Aquabacterium sp. OR-4: one gene and its partner. The protein of the gene in region 1 interacts with the protein of each later gene in a pairwise test. Links are inferred from orthologs where the notes say so. Each region holds a gene or a part of one and is shown in the gene's direction. Other genes may lie near its edges.

What was found.
Region 2: the proteins of nth (region 1) and aceE interact in binary tests that used the Escherichia coli proteins (3 or more experiments, as listed by UniProt). The link is inferred for Aquabacterium sp. OR-4 from one-to-one orthologs.

The regions. Positions count from the first base shown.
Region 1 is NZ_JAOCQD020000002.1:183,309-197,590, forward strand. The notes cover bases 4,395-7,122. They hold nth (endonuclease III), read left to right. Parts: upstream 4,395-5,304; coding sequence 5,305-5,940; downstream 5,941-7,122. Other genes in these bases: N4G63_RS13020 (DMT family transporter), read left to right, coding at 4,397-5,296; N4G63_RS13030 (TlpA disulfide reductase family protein), read left to right, coding at 5,993-6,487; N4G63_RS13035 (histidine phosphatase family protein), read right to left, coding at 6,527-7,122. Outside these bases: excinuclease ABC subunit UvrB, read right to left, coding at 1-314; N4G63_RS13005 (amino acid aminotransferase), read left to right, coding at 500-1,699; N4G63_RS13010 (polyhydroxyalkanoate depolymerase), read left to right, coding at 2,032-3,582; electron transport complex subunit RsxB, read left to right, coding at 3,660-4,313; more of N4G63_RS13035, read right to left, coding at 7,123-7,225; cobS (adenosylcobinamide-GDP ribazoletransferase), read right to left, coding at 7,222-8,058; cobT (nicotinate-nucleotide--dimethylbenzimidazole phosphoribosyltransferase), read right to left, coding at 8,066-9,178; N4G63_RS13050 (cobyric acid synthase), read right to left, coding at 9,281-10,765; N4G63_RS13055 (aminotransferase class I/II-fold pyridoxal phosphate-dependent enzyme), read right to left, coding at 10,762-11,940; adenosylcobinamide-phosphate synthase CbiB, read right to left, coding at 11,937-12,932; N4G63_RS13065 (DUF1636 family protein), read right to left, coding at 12,932-13,327; N4G63_RS13070 (vWA domain-containing protein), read right to left, coding at 13,324-14,028; N4G63_RS13075 (magnesium chelatase ATPase subunit I), read right to left, coding at 14,097-14,282. UniProt on the Escherichia coli protein: DNA repair enzyme that has both DNA N-glycosylase activity and AP-lyase activity. The DNA N-glycosylase activity releases various damaged pyrimidines from DNA by cleaving the N-glycosidic bond, leaving an AP (apurinic/apyrimidinic) site.
Region 2 is NZ_JAOCQD020000001.1:1,858,495-1,873,350, reverse strand. What follows is about bases 7,797-11,098. They hold aceE (pyruvate dehydrogenase (acetyl-transferring), homodimeric type), read left to right. Parts: upstream 7,797-8,189; coding sequence 8,190-10,898; downstream 10,899-11,098. Other genes in these bases: aceF (dihydrolipoyllysine-residue acetyltransferase), read left to right, coding at 10,930-11,098; N4G63_RS08130 (PAS domain-containing sensor histidine kinase), read right to left, coding at 7,797-7,990. In the rest of the region: N4G63_RS08155 (MFS transporter), read left to right, coding at 1-747; N4G63_RS08150 (glutaredoxin family protein), read right to left, coding at 744-1,379; N4G63_RS08145 (M3 family metallopeptidase), read right to left, coding at 1,394-3,502; bifunctional methylenetetrahydrofolate dehydrogenase/methenyltetrahydrofolate cyclohydrolase FolD, read right to left, coding at 3,670-4,533; N4G63_RS08135 (response regulator transcription factor), read right to left, coding at 4,770-5,405; more of N4G63_RS08130, read right to left, coding at 5,402-7,796; more of aceF, read left to right, coding at 11,099-12,645; N4G63_RS08115 (Ntn hydrolase family protein), read left to right, coding at 12,658-13,230; lpdA (dihydrolipoyl dehydrogenase), read left to right, coding at 13,238-14,856. UniProt on the Escherichia coli protein: Component of the pyruvate dehydrogenase (PDH) complex, that catalyzes the overall conversion of pyruvate to acetyl-CoA and CO(2).

The DNA.
Region 1 (14,282 bases):
TCGCGGAACTCGCTGTACAGCTGGGCGGCCAGCGTCTTGTTGGGCGCAAACACGATGGCCGGCCGGCCCATGCGGGCGATCACATTGGCCATCGTGAAGGTCTTGCCCGAGCCGGTCACGCCCAGCAGGGTCTGGTAGGCCAGGCCGTCGGCTATGCCCTCGCACAGCTGGTCGATGGCGGCGGGCTGGTCACCGGCCGGCGGATAGGGCTGGAACAGCTGGAACGGCGAGCCCGGGAACGTGACGAACTGGCCTTCGCCCGATGGCATGGGCGAGGCATCTTCCGCGGCAGACAGGTCGGCAAGATCGGACATCGGGGTTTCCCTGGGGCAAATGGGTCACTGGCTCTAAAATCGCGGGCTGGCTGCGGCGCTGGGTGGCGCGCGCCGGCCAATCCAACAGCGTACCGCAGTGCGGCATTCCACGTGGGTGCCGCTGCCGCAAGCCGCCGTGAACCGCCCTTCCCTGCTGCCACCGTCCTGACAGGAACCACACCTCCATGAGCTTCTTCGCCGCCGTCGAGATGGCCCCGCGTGACCCGATCCTGGGTCTGAACGAACAATTTGCCGCCGACACCCGCGCCGACAAGGTCAACCTCGGCGTCGGCGTGTACTTCGACGACGCCGGCAAGCTGCCGCTGCTGGCCTGCGTGAAGGCCGCCGAAACCCAGCTCACCGAAGCGGCCAAGCCGCGCGGCTACCTGCCCATCGACGGCATCGCCGCCTATGACAAGGCCGTGCAGCGCCTGGTGTTCGGCGCCGATTCGGCCGTGCTGGCCGACGGCCGCGTGGCCACCATCCAGGCGCTCGGCGGCACCGGCGGCCTGAAGGTGGGCGCCGATTTCCTGAAGAAGCTGAACCCCGCCGCCCAGGTGCTGATCAGCGACCCGAGCTGGGAGAACCACCGCGCGCTGTTCACCAACGCCGGCTTCGAGGTGGGCACCTACAGCTACTACGACGCCGCCAACCGGGGCGTGAAGTTCGACGCCATGCTGGCCGACCTGAACGCTGCCGCCGCCGGCACCGTGGTGGTGCTGCATGCCTGCTGCCACAACCCGACCGGCTACGACATCACCCCGGCGCAGTGGGCGCAGGTGATCGCCACCGTCAAGGCACGCAGCCTGGTGGCCTTTCTCGACATGGCCTACCAGGGCTTTGGCGACGGCATCGCCGAAGACGGCGCGGTGATCCAGCAGTTCCTGGACAGCGGCGTCGAGAACTTCTTCGTCGCCACCTCGTTCTCCAAGAGCTTCAGCCTGTACGGCGAGCGCGTGGGTGCGCTCAGCGTGGTGTGCGCCAGCAAGGACGAGACCGCCCGCGTGCTGTCGCAGCTCAAGATCGCCATCCGCACCAACTACAGCAACCCGCCCACCCATGGCGCCCAGGTGGTGGCCACGGTGCTCGACACGCCTGCGCTGCGCGCGCAGTGGGAGCAGGAGCTGGCCGCCATGCGCCAGCGCATCAAGCAGATGCGCACGCTGCTGGCCGAGAAGCTGGTGGCCGCCGGTGTAAAGCAGGATTTCGGCTTCATCGTGCGCCAGCGCGGCATGTTCAGCTACTCGGGCCTGAGCAAGCCGCAGATGGAGCGCCTGCGCAGCGAGTTCGGCGTGTACGGCGTCGATTCGGGCCGCATCTGCGTGGCCGCACTCAACACCCAGAACATCGACAAGGTGGTGGCCGCCATCGCCGCGGTGCTCTGAGGGGCCGCTGCCCCACACTGACGCCCTTTTTTTGCTGCAGCGCCACATCCGGCGCCAGCCACCCTGCACAGCCCGGCCCCGCCGGGCTGTGTCGTTTGGGCACAGGCTTGTCGCCCAGGCGACAGGAAAGCCGAACTGCGGTGCGAAGTTACGTGTTTTTCCGTAGCCGGCTCGGCCTATGCAGCCGCACGATGCTCGGAGTAACATTCACAATGCTGCAGTGCACAAAACTTTGCACCCGCCGTCAGGTCGGGTTCAGGGGCTGCAGCACAAGATGACAGCGCTCGCCCGAGCCCCCGACGCACCGCCGTCTGACTGGAGTCCATCCCGCCATGCTTTATCAGATCTACGAGACCCAGCGTGCACTGATGGCGCCGTTTTCCGAGTTCGCCAGCGCCTCGGCCAAGCTCTACAACCATCCGCTCTCGCCCTTCACGCACACGCCGATGGCGCAGCGCGTGGCCGCCGGTTTCGACCTGATCCACCGTCTGGCCAAGGATTACGAGAAGCCCGAGTTCGGCATCCGCACCGTGCCGGTGGACGGCGTGGACGTGGCCGTGCAGGAGCAGTACCCGATCGTGCTGCCGTTCTGCCGCCTGATCCGCTTCAAGCGCTATTCGGACGATCCGGTGGTGCTTGAGAAGATGAAGAGCCAGCCGGTGGTGCTGGTGGTGGCGCCGCTGTCGGGCCACCACAGCACCCTGCTGCGCGACACCGTGCGCCAGCTGCTGCGCGACCACAAGGTGTACATCACCGACTGGGTCGATGCGCGCCAGGTGCCGGCCGAGGCGGGACCGTTCCACCTCAACGACTACGTCAGCTACGTGCAGGACTTCATCCGCCACCTGGGCCCCGAGGTCAATGTGATCTCGGTGTGCCAGCCCACCGTGCCGGTGCTGGCCGCCGTGTCGCTGCTGGCCACCAAGGGCGAGTTCACGCCGCGCACGCTGACGATGATGGGCGGCCCGATCGACGCCCGCCGTTCGCCCACCGCGGTGAACAACCTGGCGATGAACAAGAGCTTCGAGTGGTTCGAGAACAACGTGATCTACCGCGTGCCGCCGAACTTTGCTGGCGCCGGCCGGCGCGTCTACCCGGGCTTTCTGCAGCACACCGGCTTCGTGGCGATGAACCCCGACCGCCACCTGAGCGCGCACTACGACTACTTCCAGGACCTGATCCGCGGCGATGACGATTCGACCGACGCGCATCGCCAGTTCTACGACGAGTACAACGCCGTGCTCGACATGCCGGCCGAGTACTACCTCGAGACGATCAAGACCGTGTTCCAGGATTTCGCCCTGGTCAACGGCACCTGGCAGGCCGACGACGGCACCTACGTGCGCCCGCAGGACATCACCACCAGCGCCCTGCTCACCGTGGAAGGCGAGCTCGACGACATCTCGGGCGCCGGCCAGACCCGCGCCGCGCACGACCTGTGCAGCGGCGTGCCCAAGAGCCGCCAGTTCCACTACGACGTGGCCGGCGCCGGCCACTACGGCATCTTCTCGGGCCGCCGCTGGCGCGAGAAGGTGTACCCGGAGATCAAGGCCTTCATCCTGACCTTCAACAGCCCCGAGGGCCGGCTCGACCACACGCCCACCCCCGACGAGCTGAGCGGCGACTACGAGATCGACCGCATCGCCGTGGATGCCCCCGCAGCCGTGGCCGCCGAGGCACCGGCGCGCAAGATCACGGTGCGCAAGGCCACGCCGGTCAAGACGGCCAAGACCGCCTCCAAGCCCACCGCCCCGGTGGCCGCCGAGGCCCCGGTGGCCGCTGCCGCGCCGGCCCGCACGCGCAGCCCGCGCGCGGCGGCAACCGCGCCGGCCCCGGCCGCCAACCGCCCCACGGCCCGCGCCACGCGCAAGCCGCGCGGATAATCCGGGCGGTGCAGTCCACCGCCCCCATCCCCCCGCGAGCCATCGCGCCGAACCCCGCCACCGAGCGGGGTTCTTCATTGGCCGAGCAGATCGACGCGCTGCTGCCGCAGACCCAGTGCACCCGCTGCGGCTACCCCGATTGCCGCAGCTATGCCCAGGCGATTGCCGGCGGCCGCGAGGCCATCAACCGCTGCCCGCCCGGTGGTGCCGAAGGCGTGGCGCGGCTGGCCGCGCTGACCGGCCAGGCGGTGCAGCCGCTGGACGCGGAATGCGGCGCCGAAGGCCCGCGCCTGCTGGCCGTGATCGACGAGGCCTGGTGCATCGGCTGCACGCTGTGCATCAAGGCCTGCCCGGTCGACTGCATCAGCGGCACCCACAAGCGCATGCACACGGTGATCGACGCCGACTGCACCGGCTGCGAGCTGTGCGTGCCGGCCTGCCCGGTGGACTGCATCCGCCTGGTGCCGGTCAGCGGCGAGCGCACCGGCTGGCAGGCCTGGAGCGCGGCCGAGGCCGCCACCGCCCAGGCCGCCTACACCCAGCGCAACGCCCGCCGCGCCCGCCACAAGCACGAGCACGACGCGCGCCTGGAAGCCAAGGCCGCCGCCAAGCTGGCCGATCTGCCGGCCCACACCCAACACACCGACCCGGTGGTGATCGACCGCAAGCGCGCGGTGATCGAGGCGGCACTGGCGCGCGCCCGCGCGCGCCGCGCGGCAGACCAGGGCTGAGATGAACCGGCCGCCACACGCATGGCATTCACCGCCCGCCAAGGCGGCGCATCAGGCCCGCCGGGCGGCCGGGCGAGCCTGACATGTCGCGCCTTCAAGCCAACGCGCTGCTGCTGCTGGCCGCGGTGATCTGGGGCTCGGCCTTCGTGGGCCAGGTGCTGGGCATGGCGGGCGTGGGCCCGCTCGGCTTTACCGGCGTGCGCTTTCTGCTGGGCGCGCTGGTGGTGGCGCCGCTGGCCTGGCGCGAGCGCCGCGCGCTGCAGGCCCAGGGCCATGCGCTGGGCGTGCCCGAGCTGCGCTGGATCGCCCTGCTGGGCGCGCTGCTGTGCACCGGCGTGGTGATGCAGCAGATCGGCCTGATGAGCACCACGGTCACCAACGCCGGCTTTCTGACCGCGCTGTACGTGCCCCTGGTGCCGCTGCTGGCCTGGTTTTTTCAACGCCAGGCGCCGCACTGGAGCGTGTGGCCGGCAGCCGCCGGCTGCCTGGGCGGCACCTGGCTACTGACCGGGGGCTCGCTGGGTGCCTTCAGCCCGGGCGACCTGTGGGTGCTGGCCAGCGCCCTGCCCTGGGCCGTGCATGTGCTGCTGGTGGGCCAGGTGGCCAACAAGCTGCGCGGCGCCTACGGCCTGGCCTGCGGGCAATTTTTGGTGTGCGGCCTGGCCGCCAGCGCTGCCGGCCTGGCGCTCGAGCCGATCACGCTGCAAGGCCTGGCCAGCGCGGCCGGCGCCATTGCCTACACCGGCGTGCTGTCGGTGGGCGTGGGCTTCACCATCCAGGTGGTGGGCCAGCGCCACGCGCCGCCGGCCGACGCGGCCATCGTGCTCAGCTCGGAAACCGTGTTTGCCGCCTTGTTTGGCGCGTGGTTCCTGGGCGACCGGCTCAGCGCCGTGGGCCTGCTCGGCTGCGGCCTGATCCTGGCCAGCATCGTGGGCGTGCAGATCCTGCCGCTGCTGCGCGCCCGACTGACCTCCACCTCCTGAGCTGGTTCATGAAATCTGCCGACATCACGCCCTTCTTCGCCACACTGGCCGCGGCCAACCCGCAGCCGGCCAGCGAGCTGGAGTACACCAGCGTGTTCGAGCTGCTGGCCGCCGTGCTGCTGTCGGCCCAGGCCACCGACGTGAGCGTCAACAAGGCCACGCGCCGGCTGTTTCCCATGGCCAGCACGCCGCAGGCCCTGCTGGCGCTGGGCGAGGAGCGCCTGGCCGATCACATCAAGACCATCGGCCTCTACCGCAGCAAGGCCCGGCACCTGATCCAGACCTGCCGCATCCTGATCGAGCAGCACGGCGGCCAGGTGCCGCGCAGCCGCGTGGCGCTGGAAGCCCTGCCAGGCGTGGGCCGCAAGACCGCCAACGTGGTGCTCAACGTGGCCTTCGGCGAGCCCACGATGGCGGTCGACACACACATCTTCCGCGTCGGCAACCGCACCGGGCTAGCCCCGGGCAAGACGCCGCTGGCGGTGGAGCTGCAGCTCGACAAGCGCGTGCCGGCGCCGTATCGGCGCGATGCGCACCACTGGCTGATATTGCACGGGCGCTATGTGTGCACGGCGCGCTCGCCCAAGTGCGGGGTCTGTCAGGTGCGAGCGTGGTGCGACATGGGGCGCAAGCTGCCGGCTTGAAGCCGCGGCGGGCGACTTGTAAGGAATCGGCGCCCGCCGCGACCCATTGCGCATGAAGCCGCTTCTGCTCCTGTTCACGCTGCTGCTGGCCAGCGCCAGCCTGGGTGCTGCACCGCCACCGGCAAGCCCCCTGCCCTTCAGCGGGGCCACGCTGGACGGCCGGCGCTTCGACCTGGCGGCGCGGCGCGGCCGTGTGGTGATGGTGGTGCTGTGGCGCAGCACCTGCCCGGTCTGCATCGACAAGCTGCCCGAACTGCGGATCAACGCCCGCGGCTGGAAGGACGCACCCTTCGATCTGGTGCTGGTCAACCTGGATGCCAGCCCCGCCGATGCGGAACGTTATGACCGGGCGCGCCGGATCCTGGCCCCCGGCGAGGCCTCGGTGTTCAGCTTCTGGCAAGGGCAGGCGCAGATGCCGGGGCCATGGCGAAGCCCGGATCGCCTGCCGCACACCGTGATCATTGATCGCCAGGGCGCGGTGGCCGCGCAGTTTGAAGGCCGCATCCCGGCCGAGGCCTGGAACCAGGTGGCTGATCTGCTGCCCTGACAGGCCGGGCAGCGGTCGGCGCGGGCGGCCATGCGCCGATCAGGCCGGCCCGAATCGCGCCTGGCGGCACTCGCCGTAGCGCGGCGGGCGCGGCCAGTGGGCGGCGTCCAGTCCAGCGCACAGGCGTGTGGCCAGCCGCACGGCAGGATCGGTGGGCCGCTCAGCCCGCTGCAGCAGCTGCATCACGCCCGCATGGGCCACCACGAGGCGGGGTTCGGTGGCGGCCAGGGCACCGCCCCCATGGGCGCCAGGCGCTTCAGGGGGTCGGCCTGGCGCTGGCGCCTGCACCCAGGCCGCCACGCGCAACGCCATGGCCGCCAGCGCCTCGCCGCCGCCCGGCGCATGGCCGGTGAAATCGGCCTCCCAGGCCTGCACCTCGCTCCAGGCGATGTCGCGCCAGGGCTGGCCGTCCCAGGCGCCGAAGTGCAGTTCCATCAAGCGCGCATCGATGTGGTGGCGCCAGCCCCAGCGCGCCAGCCAGCGGCCCACGTCGGCGCAGCGGCGCAGCGGTGAGGTCCACACCGCGCGCGGCAGGCCGTGGCGGCGCGCCGCGGTGCGGATGCGGTGCGCCAGGCGCTTGGCGCGGCGGGGGTGCACCGGCAGATCGGTCTGGCCGATGCAGCGGCCGGCCGCGCCCTCGGGGCGGGGATGGCGCCACAGCCACAGGCTCGAGGGCGCGGCCTGGGTTGGCGCGGCCTGGGCTGGCGCGCCCTCGCCTGCCACGCCCGGCGCCGTCATGCCATCCACACCGGCTGGGCCGCGGCCACGACCAGCACCGCCAGTTCGGCGAACTGCTGGGTGGCACCCAGCGTGTCGCCGGTGAAGCCGCCCAGGCGGCGCAGCAGCCAGGCGCGCATGCGCCAGGCCACCAGCAGCACGGCCAGCAGCGCCAGCGTGGCGCGCCAGGGCATGGGCGCTGGCAAGGCCAGCGGCACGCCGCCTGCGGCCAGGCCACCGCCCAGCGCCACGGCCACCAGCAGCGTCCAGCCCCAGGCCGTGGCCAGGCCGGCCGCGCCGATGCGCTGGGCCAGGGGCTTGGCCTTGGCGTGCTCGGGGTCGCCGGCATAGGTCAGCGTGGCCAGCAGCGTGGCGGCGCCGGCGCGGCTGGCCGCCTGCGCCAGCACCAGGGCAGCGGCCGCGGCCATGGCGCTGTGCTGGCCGGTCAGCTGCGCCAGCAGCGCCAGCTTGGCGGCCAGCACCAGCACCAGGCCCAGCGCGCCATAACTGCCCAGGCGCGAGTCCTTCATGATCACCAGCGCGCGCTCGCGGCTCACGGCGCCGCCCAGGCCGTCGCAGGTGTCGGCCAGGCCGTCTTCATGAAAACCGCCGGTCAGCCACACCGTGGCCGCCGTGGCCGCCACGGCCGCCACCCACGGGCTGCCGCCCAGGGCCGTGGCCAGCGCCAGCGCCGCCGCACCAAACGCCCCCACGCCCGCGCCCACCAGCGGAAAGTGGCGTGTGCACTGCGCCAGCCAGGCGGGGTCGAAGCGGGCCAGCCGCACCGGCACGCGGGTGAGGAACTGCAGCGCCACGGCGATCAGCCGCAGTTCGTGAACCAGGGCCTGCAACATGCGGCGATCAGGCCTCGGCAGGGCCGCTGACGCCCGCCGAGTCGAAACTGGCCATGCCGGCCAGCAACTCGACAGCCGAGGCCACCAGCGGCCAGGCCAGCGCCGCGCCCGAGCCTTCACCCAGGCGCAGGCCCAGATCCAGCAGCGGCTGGGCGTCCAGCGCCTGCAGCATGGCGGCATGGCCGGCCTCGGCACCGCGGTGGCCGAACACGCAGGCGTCGGTGAGCGATGGCGCCAGGCCGCGCGCCACCAGCGCCGCGGCGCCGGCGATGAAGCCATCCACCAGCACCAGGCGGCGCTCGGCCGCGGCCTGCAGCATGGCGCCGGCCATCATCGCGATCTCGAAGCCGCCGAACTCGGCCAGGGCCTGGATGGGGCTGAACCGGCCGGGCGCGATGCCCACGCGGTCCAGCGCGCGCTGCAGCACGGCGCGCTTGTGCGCCAGGCCGGCGTCGTCCAGGCCCGTGCCGCGGCCCACGGCCTGATCGAGCGGCGTGCCGGCCAGCGCCACCAGCAGCAGCGCGGCGGCCGAGGTGTTGGCAATGCCCATCTCGCCCAGCACCACGGCATTGCCGGGGCGCGCGGCCACCAGCGCGGCGCCGCGGCGCAGGCCCTCCAGCGCGCGCTCTCGGCCGAGTGCCGGGCCGCTGGCCGCGTCATCGGTGCCGGCGCCCAGGCGGGCTGCCACCAGATCGGGCCCGGCCGGCGGCGCGCTGGCGATGCCGGCATCCACCAGGGTCCAGGCCAGGCCATGCTGGCGCGCGAGCACATTGATGGCCGCACCGCCGCCACGCATATTGGCCACCATCTGGCCCGTCACCGCCTGCGGATAGGCCGAGACGCCTTGGGCGGCGATGCCGTGGTCGGCCGCAAACACCAGCAGCTGCGGCGCGTGCAGCGCGGGTTGCGCGCTGCCCTGCAGCAGGCCGATCTGCAGCATCAGCGCCTCGAGCCGGCCGAGTGCGCCCAGCGGCTTGGTGAGGTGGTCGATGCGGTGGCGCAGGCGCGCGGCCAATGCGGGCTGGGCCGCGGCATCGCGCGGCTGGATGCGCGCGCACAGGGTGGACAGGTCGGCGGACAGGTCGGCGGGCAGGTCGTCGGTGGGCGGGGTCGGGTGCATGGCGGGCATTTGAGAGGCAAGCGGCTCGGCGGATGTTCGGCGAAAGCTCAGCGCAGGGTCAGTGGACATTCGGTGGACATTCAGTGGATGCTCGGCGGGCGTTCAACGGGCCTCGAGCAGGCCCATCAGCGTGGCGGCGCCCACATGCTCGTCCAGCGTGTCGGCCAGCCGGTCAAACACCGTGGCCAGCGGCTCGGGCGCGCGGCCGAACAAGGCCTGCAGCACGGCCGGGTTCTCGAACAGGCCGTGCAGGTAGACGGCCAGGATGGGGCCCCGCTGCCAGCCCAGGCCGGGCGAAGCGGGGGCGGCATCCAGCAGGGTATCGAGCAAGGCGCCCTGGCGATCGACCTGGCTGTGGCCCAGGTGGATCTCGTAGCCCAGCACCGCCAGGCCGCTCAGCGCCGCCCACGGGCCCTGCAGCGCGCCCAGGCGGTGCCGCGCCTGGCGCAGCGTCTTGTGCGCGGCAAAGCGGGTGTGCAGCGGCAGCAGGCCCAGGCCGGCGTCCTGCCCCGGCGTGCCGCCTTCCTGGCCCAGCGGGTCATCGACCACCCGGCCCAGCCATTGCAGTGCGCCGCACACGGCCAGCAGCGGCTGGCCGGCGGCCACGTGTTGCGCAATCGGCGCGTCCAGGCCCTGCTGCCGCACCCAGGCCAGATCGGCCCGCGTGTGCTTGCTGCCGGGCAGCACCAGCACGGCGCCGGGCGCGGCCAGCGCGGCACGCAGCGTGGGCCCATCACGCACCACCACCAGCGGCAGGCCGGCGCGGGCCACGGGCTCGAACTCGTCCAGGTTGCTGGCATGCGGCGTGGACAGCAGCACCACGCGCGGGCCGGTGCTGGCGGGTGAGCCCAGCGGCACCGCATCCTCCTCGGGCAGGCCGTGCTGGCGCAGCAGGGGCAGCACGCCCAGCACCGGCAGGCCGGTGCGCTGGCGCAGCAACTCGGGTGCGGGCGCCAGCAAGGCCGCGTCGCCACGAAACTTGTTCAGCAGGTAGCCGCGCAGGCGCTGGCGCACGCCGGCGTCCGCCAGCTCGGTGGTGCCCAGCAGGTGGGCAAAGGCGCCGCCGCGGTCGATGTCGGCCACCAGCAGCGCGGCGGCATCGGCCTGCACGGTGGTGAAGGTGTTCACATAGTCGTGCGCGGCCAGGTTGATCTCGGCCGGCGAGCCGGCGCCTTCGATCACCAGCAGCTCGGCCTCGGCCTGCAGCGATTGCAGCGCCGCCTGGGCGGTGGGCCACAGCAGCGCACTGCGCTCGCGCCAGGGCATGGCCGCCAGATCGGGCCGCAGCTGGCCCATCAGCACCACCTGGCTGCGGGTGTCGGCCTCGGGCTTGAGCAGCACCGGGTTGTGGCGCGGCTCGGGCGCGGTGCCGGCGGCCAGGGCCTGGAAGTACTGGGCGCTGCCGATCTCGGCCTGGCGGCCATCGGCGGCCACCACCACGCGGGCGTGGTTGCTCATGTTCTGCGCCTTGAACGGCCGCACGTCGAGGCCCCGCCGCGCATACCAGCGGCACAGCGCGGTGGTGATCCAGCTCTTGCCCGCGCCGCTGGTGCAGCCAAGCACGGCCACGGCCTTGGCGCGGCTCATGGCATGGCCCCGGCCGGCGTGCATGCCGGCGCCGCGGCGCCGGGCTGGGCGCGGCCGTCAGCGCCCAGGCCGGGCGGCGCGGCGGCAGCGGCCGCCTCGGCATCCCAGGCCGCCAGCCACAGCGCCTGCTCGGCGGGCGGGCGCAGGCCCACGCGCACCCAGCCGGGCAGTCCGAACGACTGGCAGCAGCGCAGCGCCAGGCCGCGCTGGCGCAGCTGGCGCAGGCCGGCCATCACGGCCTCGGCCGTGCCGGGCGGGCGGCCCAGCACAAAGGGCGCCGTGCCGGGCGCCAGTGCCCAGCCGCGAGCCTGCAGTGCCGCCACCAGCGCGGCGCGCCAGGCGGCCAGCGTGGGCCGGCAGCCGGCCAGCCAGGCCTGGGTGGCCGGCTCGCACCAGGCGCCCAGCAGCGCCTCGCCCTCGGCCGACAGCACCCAGCTGGGCGCCAGCGCCTGCACCTGGGCCCAGGCGCCGGCCAGGCCGCCACCCGGCAGGGCCTCGGCCGGCGCCTGCAGCCAGCCGGCGCGCACGCCGGGCAGTCCCAGGGCCTTGTTGGGCGTGTGCACCTGCCAGGCCTGCGCGGCCAGGGCGGCGGGCAGTGCCACGGGCTCGGCGGGCGGGCCCAGGCGCAGCGCGGCATAGGCCAGGTCGAGGGCCAGCCAGTGCCCGGGGCGCAGCGCCTGCTGCAGGGTCTGCCAGGCCTCGGCCTCGAAGACCGCGCCGCCCGGGTTGGCCGGATCATTGACCCACAGCAGCGTGCCGGCCTCGGCACCGGCCAGGGCCAGCAGGCTGGCGCGGTCGTGCCAGTGGCGCAGCGGCAGGCCGGCGGCCTGGGCCGCGGCGGCGTAATCGGCATAACCCGGTTGCGGTGCGGCCACCTGCTGCACGCCGGCCAGGCGCGCCGCCAGCGTGAGCCGAAAGATGCCCTCGCTGCCGCCGGCGCTGACCGCGATGCGCGCCGGCGCCACGCCCTGGTGCGCGGCCAGGCGCTCGCGCAAGGCGGCGTAGGCCGGATCGGGGTAACGCTGGCGCGGCGCGGCGCGCACGGCCGCCAGCGCCCCCGGCGCCGGGCCCAGCGGATTGACATTGGTGGACGCATCCACCCGCAGCGGCGGGCCGCCATCGGGGCCGCCGTGAACGCGGTGCTGCGGCGCCAGCGCGTGGCCTGCGGCACTCATCGCAGCCACCCGCTGCCGGCCGCCAGCCCCAAGCCCACAGGCCAGCCATGGCCCAGCAGCACGCCGCTGCCGGCCAGCACCAGGCCGGCCAGCACAAAGGCCAGCACGGCGGCCCGCCGGCCCAGGGCCAGGGCCTGCCGGGTGTCGGTGGCCTGCGGCGCGCGGCCGGCGGCGTGCAGGGTGTAGACACCCGGCTTGCCCAGGCGCACATCCAGGCGCAGCGCCATGGCGCCCATCGGCCAGCCGCCATTGGGCGACGGCGTGCGCGCGGCTTCGCGCCGCAGGGCCGCGGGCGCGATGCCGCGCGCGCCGCCGGCCAGCCACAGCAGCGCGGCGCTCAGGCGCGCCGGCAGCCAGCCCAGCAGATCGTCGGCGCGCGCCGCGCAGCGGCCGGCCCATTGCCAGCGCGGGCTGCGGTAGCCCCACATGGCGTCCAGCGTGTTCACCGCGCGCCAGGCCCAGGCCCCGGGCAGGCCGGCCACGGCCAGCCAGAACAGCGGCGCCACCAGCGAATCGTTGAGGTTCTCGGCCAGCGTCTCGATGGCGGTCTCGCGCACCCCCTCGGCGTCGAGGGCCTGCACCTCGCGGCTGCACAGCCGGGCCAGCCGCGCACGCGCGGCAGTCAGGCCACCATGCGCAAAGGCGGCCTCCACCGCAGCCACCTCGTCGTGCAGCATGCGCCAGGCAAAGGCCGGCTTGAGCGCCAGCGCCAGCAGCGGCACGGCGGCCCACGGCGGCAGTTGCCACAGCGCCCATTGCAGCGCCGCGGCCAGCGCCGCGGCCACCGCCACCACCAGCGCCCAGGCCAGGCCGCCGGCGGCGATGGCCCGGCCCGCCGGTGCCGCCGGCAGGCGCCGGCCCAGCCAGCCCGCCGCCGTGCCCAGCCAGGCCACCGGATGCCAGGCATTGCGCGGCTCGCCAAAACGCCAGTCCAGCGCCGCGGCCAGCGCCACCGCGGCCGCCAGGGCCCATCCCGAGGCAGGCAGGCTCATCATTCGTCCAGCGGCACCAGACGCGCCAGCAGGCCGCGCTTCAGGCGCTCGGGGCGCTGGCCCCAGGGCAGCAGGCCATCGGCCGCGGCCTGGTGCTGGGCGGCCACGGCCAGCAGCTGCGATGCGCTCTGGTCATCGGGCGGCAGATCACCGAACAGGTAGGTGAGCTTGCCGCGCGCCTGCAGCGCCGCCGTGCAGCCGCGCCCGCAGGCCGCCAGGCAGGCGATGCCGCGCAGGCGCAGCGCCGGCTGGGCTTGATCCATCAGCGCCACCTGCACGGCCTCGTGCAGCAGCTGGCCGGCGGCGTCGCCCTCGCGCGGCCAGTCGGCCGGGCGGCAGGTGGTGCAGACCAGCAGTTCGGTGGGGGCGGGGGTCGGGGTGTCGGGCAAGGTCATGGCGCGGCAACAGGGAATGGAGCGGGAACAGGGCCGGAACCGGTGGCGCCGGACGCCGCCGCGCCGGAACCGGTAGTGCCGGTCGCCGCGCCGGCGTGCAGCCAGCTGGCGCCCCAGTGGGCCACCCAGGCGGCGGCCTGGCCGGTCGGCGCCCAGGGGTCGTCGAAATCCACCACGCTGAGCAGGCGGCCGGGGGGCCGCGGCGGCAGCGCCGGGCCATCGGCGCCGCCGTCGCTCAGCAGCCAGGTGTGGCTGGGAACCTGCGCCGGGCCGGCACACAGCGTGGCAGCCAGCTGCAGCGCCTGGGCCAGCGGTGTGCCACCGCCACCACCCAGCGGGCGCACGGCCACCGCCATGGCGCGGCGCGCCGCCTGGGGGGCCAGCAGGCACTCGGCGCCCTGCCCGCCAAAACGGATCAGCGCCAGCCGATCGCCACGGCGCGTGGCCTGGGCCATCAGCCGCAACACCCAGCCCTTGGCCAGGGCCAGACGGCCTTGGCGGTGCATCGAGCCCGAGCAGTCCAGCAAGATCAGCTGCAGCCGGGGCGGCCTCGGTGGCGTGCGGCGCCAGCGCCAGTGCGCGGGCTGCAGCCGGGCCTGGCCCTTGGCATACAGCGTGGCCGGCCAATCGATGCCCGCCAGGGCGCCCTGCCCGCTGCCGCTTGGCCACCGGGCAGGCGGCGGCGCGCCGGGGCCGGGCAAGGCCAGGGGGGCCGGCCACCGCCGCGCCAACGGCCCGGACCCCTGGCCCGGATCGGCACGGCGGTGGCTCATGCTTTTGGGCCGGCGGTGCCCGCGGCCAGCAGACGGCCCAGCGGGCCCGGATCGGCCAGGCCGGTGGCGCGCGGCGGCATGGCGCCCCAATGGGCGTCGCTGGAGGCCACGCCCGCCGCGCCGGGCCACGCTTGCGGCGGCCTGCCCTGGACCGCGCCCGACGCGGCGGCGGATGCCGGTGC
Region 2 (14,856 bases), on another replicon or contig:
GCGCTGGCCATGCCGGCGCTGGCCTGGGCCCTCACGCTGCGCCTGCCGCGGCGCAGCGCGGCCCATGCCGAGGCGGCGCGGCAGGCCGCCCGCGACCGGCGGCCCGATGCCTGGGGCCTGCTGCGCCTGCCGGCGCTGCGCAGCCTGCTGCTGCTCAACGTGGTGCTGGCCGCCTGCTGGGACGCGCACATGTTTGCGGTGCCGGTGGTGGGCCACGCACGCGGGCTCAGCGCCAGCGGCATCGGCTTGGTGCTGGGCGCCTTTGCCGCGGCGGCCACGGTGGTGCGGCTGGCCATCTCGGCCTTTGGCGCGCGGCTGGAAGAGCGCGCGATGCTGCGCGCGGCCATGGTGCTGGCCACCGCGGTGCTGGCGGCCTACGCCTGGCTGCCGGGTGCAGCGGGCATGGCCACCGGCTCGGCCCTGCTGGGCCTGGCGCTGGGCGCGGTGCAGCCCACCATCCTGGCCCTGCTGCACCAGGTGACGCCGCGTGAGCGCCATGGCGAGGCGCTGGGCGTGCGCATGCTGTGCACCAACGCGGCCACGCTGAGCATGCCGGCCGGTTTTGGCCTGCTGGCCGGCGCCACCGCGGCGGCAGCGCCGATGTGGCTGATGGCCGCCTTGCTGCTGCTGAGCTTTCCAACGCTGCAGCGCCTGTCGGCGGGCCTGCCCGCCGAGCACGGCTTGACGGATGCCGGCCCCGACCCCGACCCCGGCGATGGCAGCCCAGGCGCTGCCGGCAAACCCTAGAAGCGGATGTTGGGCGTCGGGCCGGGGTTCTCGGCCGGCGGAGGTGGCGGTGGCGTTGGCGCGGCGGCCGGTGCTGCCGGCTCGGCCCCCCGCGGTGCCAGCGGGCTGGCGGCGGCCCAGCGCCAGCTGGGCGGCAGCGCCGAGCTGGCCGGGTAGCCGGCCAGGTCGAGCGTGGACAGCCAGTCGCTCTCGAGCCAGCCGCGCAGCACCTGGCTGCCGATGCGCACGCTGGGCACGGTGAGCGCGCCGCTGAGCTGCTGCAGTGCCTGCTGGTCGGCGTCACTGACCACGCTGCGCTCGCTGTAGGGCACGCCGCGCCGCTGCAGCATCTGGCGCGCGCTGTCGCAGGGCGCGCAGTCGGCGGCGGTGATCAGCGTGACCGGAAAACGCGCCACCGGCTGGCGCAGCGCCTGCGGCAGGCTGGCCAGATTGGCCGGCGCGCCATCGGTCGCGCTGACCGCGCCGCTTTGGCGGATGCTCAGCACCCGGTTGCCCGCGGCGGTGGGCGGCCGGTCGGTGTAGGTCACGCGGCCATCGGGGCCGATCACCTTGTACTGGGCCAGGGCTGGCCAGGCCGCCGTGGCGGCCAGGGCCACAAGCAGGGCGGCGCGCAGCGCTGGGCGGTGCATCATCGCCGGCCCCGGCGTCACGCCATGCCCTGGTGGCGCAGCAGGGCGTCGATGCTCGGCTCGCGGCCGCGGAAGGCCTTGAAGCTGGCCATCGCCGGGCGGGCGCCGCCGGCCTCGAGCACCTCGCGGCGGAAGCGCCGGCCGACCTCGGGGTTGAACACGCCGGCCTCCTCGAAGGCGGCATAGGCGTCGGCCGACAGCACCTCGGCCCACTTGTAGCTGTAGTAGCCGGCCGAGTAGCCCCCGGCAAAGATGTGGCTGAAGCTGTGCTGGAAGCGGTTGAAGGGCGGCGGCGGCAGCACCGCCACCTCGGCGCGCACCTCGTCCATGATGGCCTGCACGCGGCCCGGTGCGTCGGCCTCGGTGTGGATGCGCATGTCGAACAGCGAGAACTCGATCTGGCGCAGCGTCTGCAGCCCACTCTGGAAGTTCTTGGCCGCCAGCATCTTGTCGAACAGCGCGCGCGGCAGCGGCTCGCCGGTGTCGGCATGGGCGGTCAGGCGCGAGATCACCTCCCACTCCCAGCAGAAGTTCTCCATGAACTGGCTGGGCAGCTCGACCGCATCCCACTCGACGCCGGAGATGCCGGCCACCGACAGCTCGTCCACCTGGGTGAGCAGGTGGTGCAGGCCGTGGCCGAACTCGTGGAACAGCGTGATCACGTCGTCGTGGCTCAGCGTGGCCGGCTTGTCGGCCATCGGCGCACCGAAGTTGCACACCAGGTGAGCGACCGGCGTCTGCACCGCGCCCGCGGCGCCGGCCCCTGCACCGGCGGGTGCAACGGCGGGTGCACTGGCGGCTGCACTGGCGGCTGCATCCGGGCGGGCCCAGCGGCTGCGCTCGCCGTCCATCCAGGCACCGGGGCGCTTGCCGGTGCGCGCGTACGGGTCGAGGTAGAAGCGGCCCACCAGCTGCGGCGCGCTGTCACCGGCGGCTGGGTTGCGGCGCTCGATGCGGTAGAAGCGCACGCCCTCGTGCCACACCGGCGCCGGCTCGGGCTGGATATGGACCTCGAACAGCGTCTCGATGATGTGGAACAGGCCCTCCATCACCTTGGGCTCGGTGAAGTACTGCTTCACCGCCTGCTCGCTGAAGGCGTAGCGCGCTTCCTTGAGCTTCTCGCTCACATAGCTCAGGTCCCAGGGCTGCAGATCGGCCAGTCCCAGTTGCTCGGCGGCAAAGCCGCGCAGCTCGGCCAGGTCGCGCTCGGCATGCGGGCGCGCACGGCGGGCCAGGTCTTGCAGAAACTGGCGCACCTGGGCCGGCGACTCGGCCATCTTGGGCACCAGCGACAGCGAGGCGTAGTCGGGCTGGCCCAGCAGCGCCGCTTCTTCCGCGCGCAGGCGCAGCAGCTCGTCCATCACCGGCCCGTTGTCGCGCTCGGCGGGGCCGAACTCGCTGGCGCGGGTGACATAGGCGCGGTACAGCGTCTCGCGCAGCGCGCGGTCGTCGGCGTACTGCATCACCGGCAGATACACCGGCATGTGCAGCGTGAGCTTGTGCTGGCCGGCGCCGGCTTCGCCTGCGGCCTCAGCGGTTTGCTGCTGCACGTCGGCCGGCACGCCGGCCAGGCGGGCCGTGGGCACCAGCAGGCTGAAACCGTCGGTGGCATCGAGCACATGCTCGGAGAAGGCCTGGCCCAGCTCGGCCAGCCGCTCCTGGATGGCGGCGAAGCGCGCCTTGGCCTCGCCCTGCAGCTCGGCGCCCGAGAGCACGAAGTCGCGCAGCGCATGGGCCAGGGCCTGGCGGCGCGCCGGGCTCAGGCTTGCGGCGCCGGGGCCGTTGGCAATGGCCTTGTAGCGGGCGTACAGGCGTTCATCAGCGCCCAGCCGGGTGTGGAACTCGGTCACACGCCCCAGGTTGGCGTTGTAGGCCTCGCGCAGCTCGGGCGTGTTGGCCACCGCGTTGAGGTGGCCCACCAGGCCCCAGGCGCGCGACAGGCGCTCGAGCGGCACATCGAGCAAGGCCGACAGGCGGTCGTAGTCGGTGGGGCCGTCGGCGGCCACGGCGCGCTCGAGCGCGGCCTCGGCGTCGCGCAGCAGCTCGTCGAGCGCCGGGCTCACATGCTCGGGTCGAAACTCGGTGTAGGCGGGCAGGTCGGCGGGGCTGAGCAGCGGATTGGTCATGGCAGCAGGTTCAGTGCAACAGCAAGATGATGGGGCCGGTGGCGTGCGGGTCAAGGGCCGAACAGGCGCCAAACAGGTGCCAAACGCGGCTTGAACCCGTGCCGATCATGGGGCGGATCGGCCCACCGTGCAGCAAGTTCCGGGCGCAGCCGGTGCTGGCGGCGGTGTCAGGCCTGCGCCGCGGCCACGCGCTCGGCCGATTCGAGCGTGTTGACCAGCAGCATGGTGATGGTCATCGGGCCCACGCCGCCGGGCACCGGCGTGATCCAGCCGGCCACCGGGCTGACGCCGGCAAAGTCGACATCGCCGCAGAGCTTGCCTTCGTCGTTGCGGTTCATGCCCACGTCGATGACGATGGCGCCGGGCTTCACCATCTCGGCGGTGAGCGTGTTGCGCCGGCCCACCGCGGCCACCACCACATCGGCCTGGCGGGTGTGCACGGCCAGGTCGGGCGTGGCGCTGTGGCAGACGGTCACCGTGGCGTTGGCCTGCAGCAGCAGCAGGGCCATCGGCTTGCCCACCGTGTTGCTGCGGCCGATGACCACCGCATGCTTGCCGCGCAGATCGACGCCGGTGCTTTCGATCAGCTTCATGCAGCCGTAGGGCGTGCAGGCGCGAAAGCCCGGCAGGCCGCTGGCCAGGCTGCCGGCGGAGTGGATCGAGAAGCCGTCGACATCCTTCTCGTCGGCGATGGTCTCGATCACGCGCTGCGGGTTGATGTGCCGGGGCAGCGGCATCTGCACCAGGATGCCGTGGATGGCGGGGTCGGCGTTCAGCGCCTCGATGCGCGCCAGCAGCTCGGCTTCGGGCAGGCTGGCGTCGTACTTCTCGAGCACCGAGTGCAGGCCGCTCTCGGCGCAGGCCTTGACCTTGTTGCGCACGTACACGGCCGAGGCCGGGTCTTCACCCACCAGGATCACGGCCAGGCCGGGCTTCACGCCACGGGCAGTGAGGGCGGTGGCGCGGGCGGCCACTTCGGCGCGGATTTGTTGCGACAGCGCGGTGCCGCTGATCAGTTGGGCGGTGGTCATGACAGCCCCTCGTCCGACGAGTACGTCGGCCAGCCCTGCAGGCCGCGCCGGGCCTCGTGGCCCAGCCCTTCGCCCGGCGCAGCCCCCGTGGGGATGGCGGGCCGGCCTGGGAGCGGCCCGGCGCTCGGCCCGCTCGCGTCTAAGTGCAGTGGATTCATCGCGAGGTCTCCAAAAAGCACCAAGGCCGCTGGGAGCAGCGGCCTTGTCGAAAAAAGGTGAGAACGGGCGTGCCGGGCTCAGGCCTTGGCGGCGGCCGCCGAGTTGGCGCCGAGCGCGATCTTCAGCAGATCGGCCACGGTGTTGGCGTTGAGCTTTTCCATGATGTTGGCGCGGTGCGCCTCCACCGTCTTGATGCTGATGCCCAGGTCGTCGGCGATCTGCTTGTTCAGGCGGCCGGCCACGATGCGCTCGAGCACCTGGGCCTCGCGCGTGGTCAGGCGGCTGAGCAGGGCGTCGCGGCTGGCCTGCTCTTGGTGGTGGGTGAAGGCGCTGCGCGCCTGGTCGAGCATGCGCTCCACCAGGCCGAGCAGGTCGTCTTCCTTGAAGGGCTTTTCGATGAAGTCCATCGCGCCCTTCTTCATGGTGGTGACGGCCATCGGCACGTCGCCATGGCCGGTGATGAACACCACCGGCAGCGGGCTCTTGCGCTCGAGCAGTCGATCCTGCAGCTCGAGGCCGCTCATGCCGTCCATGCGGATGTCGGCGATCAGGCAGGCCACTTCACGCGGGTCGAAGCGCGAGAGGAAGCTCTCCGCCGAATCGAAGCACTTGACGCGGTAGTCCTTGCCCTCGAGCAACCATTGCAGCGAGTCGCGCACGGCCTCGTCATCATCGACGACATAGACGGTGCCCTTCTTGGGAATCAGGCTCATGAGGATGTCTTGGCAGCAGTGCTCGAACCGGCGTCGGGCGCCGTGCCATCGGAGGATGGCGCCAGCGGTGTCTCCTCGATCCGCGCGGTGGTTTCGACGGGCAGGGTGAAGGCGAACCGGCACCCCGAGACGTTCGGCCCATTGTAGAGGTTCTGTGCCTTGATCCGGCCGCGGTGCGACTCGATGATCGAGCGGCACAGGCTCAGGCCGATGCCCATGCCTTCGGCCTTGGTCGAGAAGAAGGCCTCGTACAGCCGGGCGATCACTTCCTCGGGCAGGCCGGGGCCCATGTCGGTGACGGCAAACTCGATCACGCCGCCCTCGTCGGGCGTATGGCGCGGCACCACGCGCAGCTCGATGTGGCGGCGCGCGGCAGGCAGGCTGGCGCTGTCGATGGCCTCGGCGGCGTTTTTCAGCAAGTTCAGCAGCACCTGCTCGATCAGGATCGGGTCGCACTTGAGCACCGGCAGGCGCTGCGCCACGTAGTGGTGGATCTGCACGTTGCGCCGGCGCATCTCGATCGAGGCCAGCTCGACCGCGTCCTCGACGATGTCCTTGGCATGGGCGGGCACGCGCTGCGGCTCGCTCTTTTTCACGAAGGCGCGGATGCGGTGGATGATCTGGCCGGCGCGCTCGGCCTGGCGCGCGGTCTTTTGCAGCGCGGCGATCAGGCCTTCGTTGTCGATCGAGCTGGACTTCACGCGCGAGACCATGCCGTTGCAGTAGTTGTTGATCGCGGTGAGCGGCTGGTTCAGCTCGTGGGCCACGCTGCTGGCCATCTCGCCCATGGTGATCAGGCGGCTCGACACCTGGGCCTTCTCGGCTTGCTGGGCGGCCAGCTCCTCGGCGCGGCGGCGCGCGGTGACGTCGGTGGCGATCAGCATCTGCGCCAGGCGGCCGTCGGTCCATTGCAGGTAACGGCTGCGCACATCGAACCACTTGTCCAGCGCCGGGGCGTAGATCTCGCGCGGGTCGGTGCCCAGGCCGGCCAGCTCTTGCGCGGGCAGGCCGCTGTAGCCGTCCACGTCCTCCAGCTCGGCCTGCGGCGGCTGGTTGGCCGAGCCGCTGGCCAGCAGGCCGTGGCCACGCGCATCGGCGCCAAACCACAGCCGGTAGCTGCGGTTGGCAAACAGCAGTTCGCCCTGCTGCACGCTGAGCACCGACACCGCCGCCTCCAGGCCTTCGAGCACCGTGGTGAAGCGTTCGTGGCTGGCCGAGAGCTGGTCGCGGATGCGCTTGGCTTCGGTGATGTTGGTCATGCTGGTCATCCAGCCGGTCTGGTGGCCACGGGCATCCACCAGCGGCGAGACGTACATGCGCGCGTCGAACAGCGAGCCGTTCTTGCGCGCCACCTTGACCTCGATGCCGCCGGCCGGGCTGCGGCCCTGCAATTGCTGCTGCAGCAGGCGGTGGTTCTCGTCCACGCGGTCGTGCGGCCAGTAGGGGTAGGGCGGCAGGCGGCCGATCAGCTCGGCCTCGGTGAAGCCGGTCATCGCGCAGAAGGCGGGGTTGACGTAGGTGACGCGGCCTTCGCGGTCGATGGCGCGCATGCCGGTGAGCATGGAGTTCTCCATCGCCCGGCGGAAGTTGGTTTCCTGCACCAGCGCGTCCTGGATCTGGCCGCGGCGGCGCATGTGGCGCCAGGTGCCCAGCAGCATCCACACGGTCAGGATGGACAGCGCCACCACCAGCCAGAACAGCGCGTTGCCGATCAGGCCCACCGAGGTGCGGTAGCCAGTGGCGCGCAGCAGCAGGCCGTTGGCGGCCGGCGCCAGCGGCACCTCGTGCACGATGGACGCGCGCTGCTGCGCGCGGCCGGGCATCGGTGTCACGGTGCTGGCCAGCACGGCGTGGTGCTCGTCGATCACCGCCACCGCGTGCCGGCGCGTCACCTCGCTGGGCACGAAGTGGCGCATCAGCACGTCGATGGAGTAGTCGGCCACCAGCGCGCCGGCAAAGTGGCCGCGCGCCAGCATCGGCACATGCACCTGGAACACCAGGGTGCCGTTGCGATCCTTGAAGGGGCGCGAGTACATCGGCTGGCGCAGGTCGCGCGCGGCGATGAAGGCCCAGTCGCTCTCGCTGCGCAGTGCCTCGCGCAGCTCGGCGCCGGGCGGGCGGGCGCCGGCGCGGGGCGCGCCGTCGTCGCGCTCGCCGGCGCTCTCGAAGCGTGCGCGCGGGCGCTGGTCGGCGCCCAGCCAGGACAGGCGGGTGATCTCGGGCCGGTCGCTGCTCAGGCTGCCGGCCTGCTGGCTGAACTCGGCCGGGTCGAGCTCGCGCGTGGCGAACTCGCGCGCCAGCCGCACCAGCTGCTCCTGGTCTTCGATCAGGCGCAGGCGGATCTGCTGCTGGGCGATCTCGGCATCGCGCTTGACGGTTTCGGTCTCGCGCTCGATTTCCTCGTTGCGCAGGTACCAGAAGGCCGAAATGATGGCCGCCAGGAACAGCAGCACCGAGGCCAGCGGCGCCAGCGTGGCCAGGCGGTCCTGCCGGGCCGGTGATTGGCGGCGCCACCAGCGGCCCAGCGGGCGGCGGGCCAGGGTGCCCAGACCATGGGCGCCGGAGTCTTGGGAAGGGGCGGACATGGCGGTGATTATCCCGGCGCCCGCCCGCGGCACCGGGCGTGCCGGGGCCGCCAGCGCCGGCGCACGGGCCTGGCAGGCCGTGCCGCTCTCCAGGTGAATTGCATAATACGAAACGCATTCACGCCATTTGGAAATCAACCGAAGTTGTGCCACACTGCGCGCCGTTCGCGCCGAACCACACGCAAATAGGAGACAAGCGATGTCCGCCCAGCCCGACAAGAACTCTGCCGCCGCCCTCGACACCGACGCTCAGGAAACCCGCGAGTGGCTGGACGCGCTGACCGCGGTGATCAATGCCGAAGGCCCTGACCGCGCCCACTACCTGCTGGAGCAGCTGCTTGAAGAAGCGCGCCAGCACGGCGCCGACATGCCGTTCTCGGCCAACACCGGCTACGTCAACACCATCGAGCCCGATCAGGAAGAGCGTTGCCCCGGCAACATCGAAATCGAGGAGCGCCTGCGCGCCTACATGCGCTGGAACGCCATGGCCATGGTGGTCAAGGCCAATCGCCACAACCCGCCCGATGGCGGCGACCTGGGCGGCCACATCGGCTCGTTTGCGTCGCTGGCGCACATGTTCGGTGCCGGCTTCAACCACTTCTGGCATGCCGAGAGCAAGGACCACGGCGGCGACTGCATCTACATCCAGGGCCATGTGGCGCCCGGCGTGTATGCCCGCGCCTACCTGGAAGGCCGGCTGACCGAGGAGCAGCTGCTGCACTTCCGGCAAGAGGTGGACGGCAAGGGCCTGTCGAGCTACCCGCATCCCAAGCTGATGCCCGAGTTCTGGCAGTTCCCCACGGTGAGCATGGGCCTGGGCCCGCTGATGGCCATCTACCAGGCGCGCTTTCTCAAGTACCTGCATGCGCGCGGCATTGCCGACACCGCCAACCGCAAGGTCTGGGTGTTCTGCGGCGACGGCGAGATGGACGAGGTGGAGAGCCTGGGTGCCATCGGCCTGGCGGCGCGCGAGAAGCTCGACAACCTGGTGTTCGTCATCAACTGCAACCTGCAGCGCCTGGACGGCCCGGTGCGCGGCAACGGCAAGATCATCCAGGAGCTGGAGAGCGAGTTCCGCGGCGCGGGCTGGAACGTGCTGAAGCTGATCTGGGGCAGCGACTGGGACCCGCTGCTGGCGCGCGACAAGGACGGTGCGCTGCGCAAGGTGATGATGGAGACGCTGGACGGCGACTACCAGGCCTTCAAGGCCAATGATGGCGCCTTCGTGCGCAAGCACTTCTTCGGCCGCGACCCCAAGACGCTGGAGATGGTGGCCAAGATGAGCGACGCCGACATCTGGGCGCTGCGCCGCGGCGGCCATGATCCGCAGAAGGTGTACGCCGCCTATGCGGCCGCGGTCAAGCACCAGGGCCAGCCCACGGTGCTGCTGATCAAGACCGTCAAGGGCTTCGGCATGGGCAAGGTGGGCGAGGGCAAGAACACCGTGCACCAGACCAAGAAGCTCACCGACGACGACATCCGCGCCTTCCGCGACCGCTTCAACATCCCCATTCCCGACAGCGAGCTGCCCAAGCTGCCGTTCTACAAGCCGGCCGACGACACGCCCGAGATGCGCTACCTGCACGAGCGCCGCCAGGCGCTCGGCGGTTACCTGCCGCACCGCCGCACCAAGGCCGAAGAGCACTTCACCGTGCCCTCGCTCGAAACCTTCAAGGCCGTGCTCGAGCCCACCGCCGAAGGCCGCGAGATCAGCACCACCCAGGCCTACGTGCGCTTTCTCACCCAGCTGCTGCGTGACCAGGCGCTGGGCCCGCGCGTGGTGCCCATCCTGGTGGACGAGGCGCGCACCTTCGGCATGGAAGGCCTGTTCCGCCAGGTCGGCATCTACAACCCCGCAGGTCAGCAGTACACCCCGGTCGACAAGGACCAGGTGATGTACTACCGCGAGGACAAGGCCGGCCAGATCCTGCAGGAAGGCATCAACGAAGCCGGCGGCATGGCCAGCTGGATTGCCGCAGCCACCAGCTACAGCACCAGCAACCGCATCATGGTGCCGTTCTACGTGTACTACTCGATGTTCGGCTTCCAGCGCATCGGCGACCTGGCCTGGGCGGCGGGCGACATGCAGGCGCGCGGCTTCCTGCTGGGCGGCACCAGCGGCCGCACCACGCTCAACGGCGAAGGCCTGCAGCATGAAGATGGCCACAGCCACATCCTGGCCGGCACCATTCCCAACTGCGTGAGCTACGACCCGACCTTCGCGCACGAGGTGGCGGTGATCATGCAGCACGGCCTCAAGCGCATGGTGGAGAAGCAGGAGAACGTCTTCTACTACCTCACGCTGCTCAACGAGAACTACCCGATGCCCGGCCTGGTGGCCGGCACCGAGGAGCAGATCATCAAGGGCATGTACCTGCTGCAGGACGCGCCCACCGTGGCCGGCCAGCCGGCGGTGAACCTGCTGGGCTCGGGCACCATCCTGCGCGAGAGCATGGCCGCCAAGCAGCTGCTGGCCACCGACTGGGGCGTGGCCGCCAAGGTGTGGAGCTGCCCCAGCTTCAACGAGCTGGCCCGCGACGGTGCCGATGCCGAGCGCCACAACCTGCTGCACCCCACCGACGCGCCGCGCCTGCCCTTCATCGCCCGCCAACTGGCCGGCCACGCCGGCCCGGTGGTGGCCAGCACCGACTACATGCGCAGCTATGCCGAGCAGGTGCGCGCCTACCTGCCCAAGGGCACGGGCTTCAAGGTGCTGGGCACCGACGGCTTCGGCCGCAGCGACTTCCGCAGCAAGCTGCGCGAGCACTTCGAGGTCAACCGCCACTACATCGTGGTGGCCGCGCTGAAGGCCCTGGCCGACGACGGCGTGCTGCCGCTGGCCAAGGTGGCCGAGGCGATCCAGAAGTACGGCATCAAGGCCGACAAGATCAACCCGCTGTACGCCTGATCACAGCCACCAGACCTCGGAGACAAGCACTATGGCAATCGTGGAAGTCAAGGTCCCGGACATCGGCGACTTCAAGGACGTGGCGGTGATCGAACTGCTGGTCAAGCCCGGTGACACCGTGGCGGTGGACCAGAGCCTGATCACCGTGGAGAGCGACAAGGCCTCGATGGAGATTCCGTCCAGCCATGCCGGCGTGGTGAAGGAGCTCAGGGTGGCCATCGGCGACACCGTGAACCAGGGCACGTTGCTGCTGATGCTGGAGGCGGCCGGCGGCGCCGCTGCGGCGCCCGCACCCGCACCGGCCCCGGCCCCGGCCGTGGCAGCCCCGGTGGCGGCGGTGGCCGCCGCTGCGGCGCCGGCGCCGGCCGCGGCCGCCCCCGCCGCATCGGGCGGCGTGGTCGAGGTGCTGGTGCCCGACATCGGCGACTTCGACGAAGTGGCGGTGATCGAGGTGATGGTCAAGCCGGGCGACACCATCAAGCTCGAGCAGAGCCTGATCACGGTCGAGTCCGACAAGGCCTCGATGGAGATCCCCAGCAGCCACGCCGGCGTGCTGAAGGCGCTGCGCGTGACGCTGGGCGACAAGGTTCGCAAGGGCTCGCTGGTGGCCCTGGTGGAAGTGGCCGGCGTTGCCGCCGCCCCCGCCGCCCCCGCCACCCCCGCCGCGGCGGCGCCGGTGGCTGCGGCCGCGGCCGCTCCGGCGGCCAGCCCGGCCGCCGCACCCCCGGCCAGCGTGGCAGCCCCGGCTGCGGCGGTGGCGGCTGTGCCGGCGCACCAGCCTGGCGGCGCCCCCACCGGCCAGCTGCCGCATGCCTCGCCGACGATCCGCCGGCTGGCACGTGAGCTGGGTGTGCCGCTGGCCGAGGTGGCCGGCAGCGGACCCAAGGGCCGCATCACGCAGGGCGACGTGCAGGGCTTCGTCAAGAACGTGATGGCCGGCGCGGTGATGACCGCGGCGCAAAAGGCCAAGGCCCCGGCGCCCGCCGCTGCGGCCGGCGGCGAGGGCGCGTTCCCGGGCCTGCTGCCCTGGCCCAAGGTCGACTTTGCCAAGTTCGGCCCGGTCGAGCGCAAGGACCTGTCGCGCATCAAGAAGATCAGCGGCGCCAACCTGCACCGCAACTGGGTGGTGATTCCGCATGTCACCAACCACGACGATGCCGACATCACCGATCTCGAAGCCTTCCGCGTTCAATTGAACAAGGAGAACGAGAAGAGCGGCGTCAAGGTCACGATGCTGGCCTTCATGATCAAGGCCGCCGTGGCCGCGCTGAAGAAGTTCCCCGAGTTCAATGCCAGCCTGGACGGCGACGGCAGCCTGGTGCTGAAGAACTACTTCCACATCGGCTTTGCCGCCGACACACCCAACGGCCTGGTGGTGCCGGTGATCAAGGATGCCGACAAGAAGGGCATCTTCCAGATCAGCACCGAGATGGGCGAGCTGGCCAAGAAGGCGCGCGACGGCAAGCTGGGCCCGGCCGACATGAGCGGCGGCTGCTTCAGCATCAGCAGCCTGGGCGGCATTGGCGGGCGCTACTTCACGCCCATCATCAATGCGCCCGAGGTGGCCATCATGGGCGTGTGCAAGAGCGCCATCGAGCCCAAGTGGGACGGCAAGCAGTTCGCGCCGCGCCTGATGCTGCCGCTGAGCCTGAGCTGGGACCACCGCGTGATCGACGGTGCCGCGGCAGCGCGCTTCAACGTCTACTTCGCCTCGCTGCTGGCCGACTTCCGCCGCATCGCGCTGTAAGGCCGGCGCGAGATGACCACCATCTGTGTGGCCCGCAAGGGCGGCCAGGTGGCCATCGCGGCCGACGCGCTGGTCACCTTTGGCGACACGCGCCTGGCCCATGGCTACGAGGCCAACGACAAGCTGTTTCGCATCGGCGACTCGTGGATCGGCATGGCCGGCACCACCGCGCACTTTCCCGTGCTGCGGCGGGCGCTGGGCACGCTGCCGGCCGACGAGCTCAAGCTGCACTCGCGCGACGAGGTGTTCGACACCTTCCTGAAGCTGCACCCCAAGCTGAAGGAGCACTTCTTCCTGAACACCAAGGAAGACGATGCCGACCCCTACGAGAGCAGCCAGTTCACGATCCTGATCGCCAATGCGCGCGGCATCTTCGGCGTCTACTCGTACCGCGAGGTGTTCGAGTTCGACCGCTTCTGGGCCATCGGCTCGGGCCGGGCGTTTGCGCTGGGGGCCATGCAGGCCAGCTTCGAACGGGTGCGCTCGGCGCGTGAACTGGTGGAGACCGGCGTGCGCGCCGGCTGTGAATTCGACAAGAACTCGGCGGGTCCGGTGCGGACCCACACGCTGAAACTGAAAGGCTGACAACACCATGGCCCTCATTGACGTGACCGTGCCGGACATCGGCGACTTCAAGGACGTGGCGGTGATCGAGATCCTGGTCAAGCCGGGCGACACCGTGCGCGCCGAGCAAAGCCTCGTCACCGTGGAAAGCGACAAGGCCTCGATGGAGATCCCCTGCAGCCACGCCGGCGTGGTGCAGGCGCTCAAGATCAAGATGGGCGACACGGTGAACCAGGGCTCGGTGCTGCTGAGCCTTGAGGTGGCCGAAGGCGCCGCTGCGGCGCCGGCCCCGGCTGCTGCACCTGCTGCTGTACCTGCACCCGCCCCGGCACCGGTGGCCGCTGCGCCGGCGCCGGCCGCCACGCCCGCGCCGCAGGCCGCCAGCTACACCGGCAGTGCCGATCTGGAGTGCGATCTGCTGGTGCTGGGCGCCGGCCCCGGCGGCTACTCGGCCGCCTTCCGCGCGGCCGACCTGGGCCTCAAGACCGTGCTGGTCGAGCGTTTTCCCACGCTGGGCGGCGTGTGCCTGAACGTGGGCTGCATCCCCAGCAAGGCGCTGCTGCACGTGGCCGCGGTGATGGACGAGGTCAGGCACTTCGCCGACCTGGGCGTCGAATTCGCCGATCCCAAGGTGGATCTCGGCAAGCTGCTGGCGCACAAGAACAAGGTGGTGGGCAAGCTCACCGGCGGCCTGGCGGCCATGGCCAAGATGCGCAAGGTGACGGTGGTGCAGGGCAACGGCACCTTCGCCGATCCGCACCACCTGAGTGTGCAGGTGGGCGAGGGCGCCGAGGCCAAGACCCAGACCATCCGCTTCAAGAGCGCCATCATCGCCGCCGGCTCCGAGGCCGTGAAGCTGCCCTTCCTGCCCGACGATCCGCGCATCGTCACCAGCACCGGCGCGCTGCAGCTGCGCCAGCAGCCCCAGCGCATGCTGGTCATCGGCGGCGGCATCATCGGCCTGGAGATGGGCACGGTGTACTCCACGCTGGGCGCCAGGCTGGATGTGGTGGAAATGCTCGACGGCCTGATGCAGGGCGCCGACCGTGATCTGGTCAAGGTGTGGCAGAAGATGAACGCCGACCGCTTCGACAAGATCATGCTGAAGACCAAGACCGTGGGCGCCAGCGCCGGGCCCGAGGGCATCACGGTGCAGTTCGAGGGCCTGGACGGCAGCAAGAGCGAGGCCACCTACGACCTGGTGCTGCAGGCCGTGGGCCGCACGCCCAACGGCAGGAAGCTGGGCGCCGAGAAGGCCGGCGTGGTGGTGGGCGAGCGCGGCTTCATCCCGGTGGATGCGCAGATGCGCACCAACGTGCCGCACATCTACGCCATTGGCGACATCGTCGGCCAGCCGATGCTGGCGCACAAGGCGGTGCACGAGGCGCATGTGGCCGCCGAAGTGGCCGCTGGTAACAGCAAGGCCCAGTTCGACGCCCGCGTGATTCCCAGCGTGGCCTACACCGACCCCGAGGTGGCCTGGGTGGGCCTGACCGAGGATGAAGCCAAGGCCAAGGGCATCAAGGTCAAGAAGGGCCTGTTCCCGTGGACGGCCTCGGGCCGCGCCATTGCCAACGGCCGCGACGAAGGCTTCACCAAGCTGCTGTTCGACGACTCGCCCGAGGCCCATGGCCACGGCCGCATCCT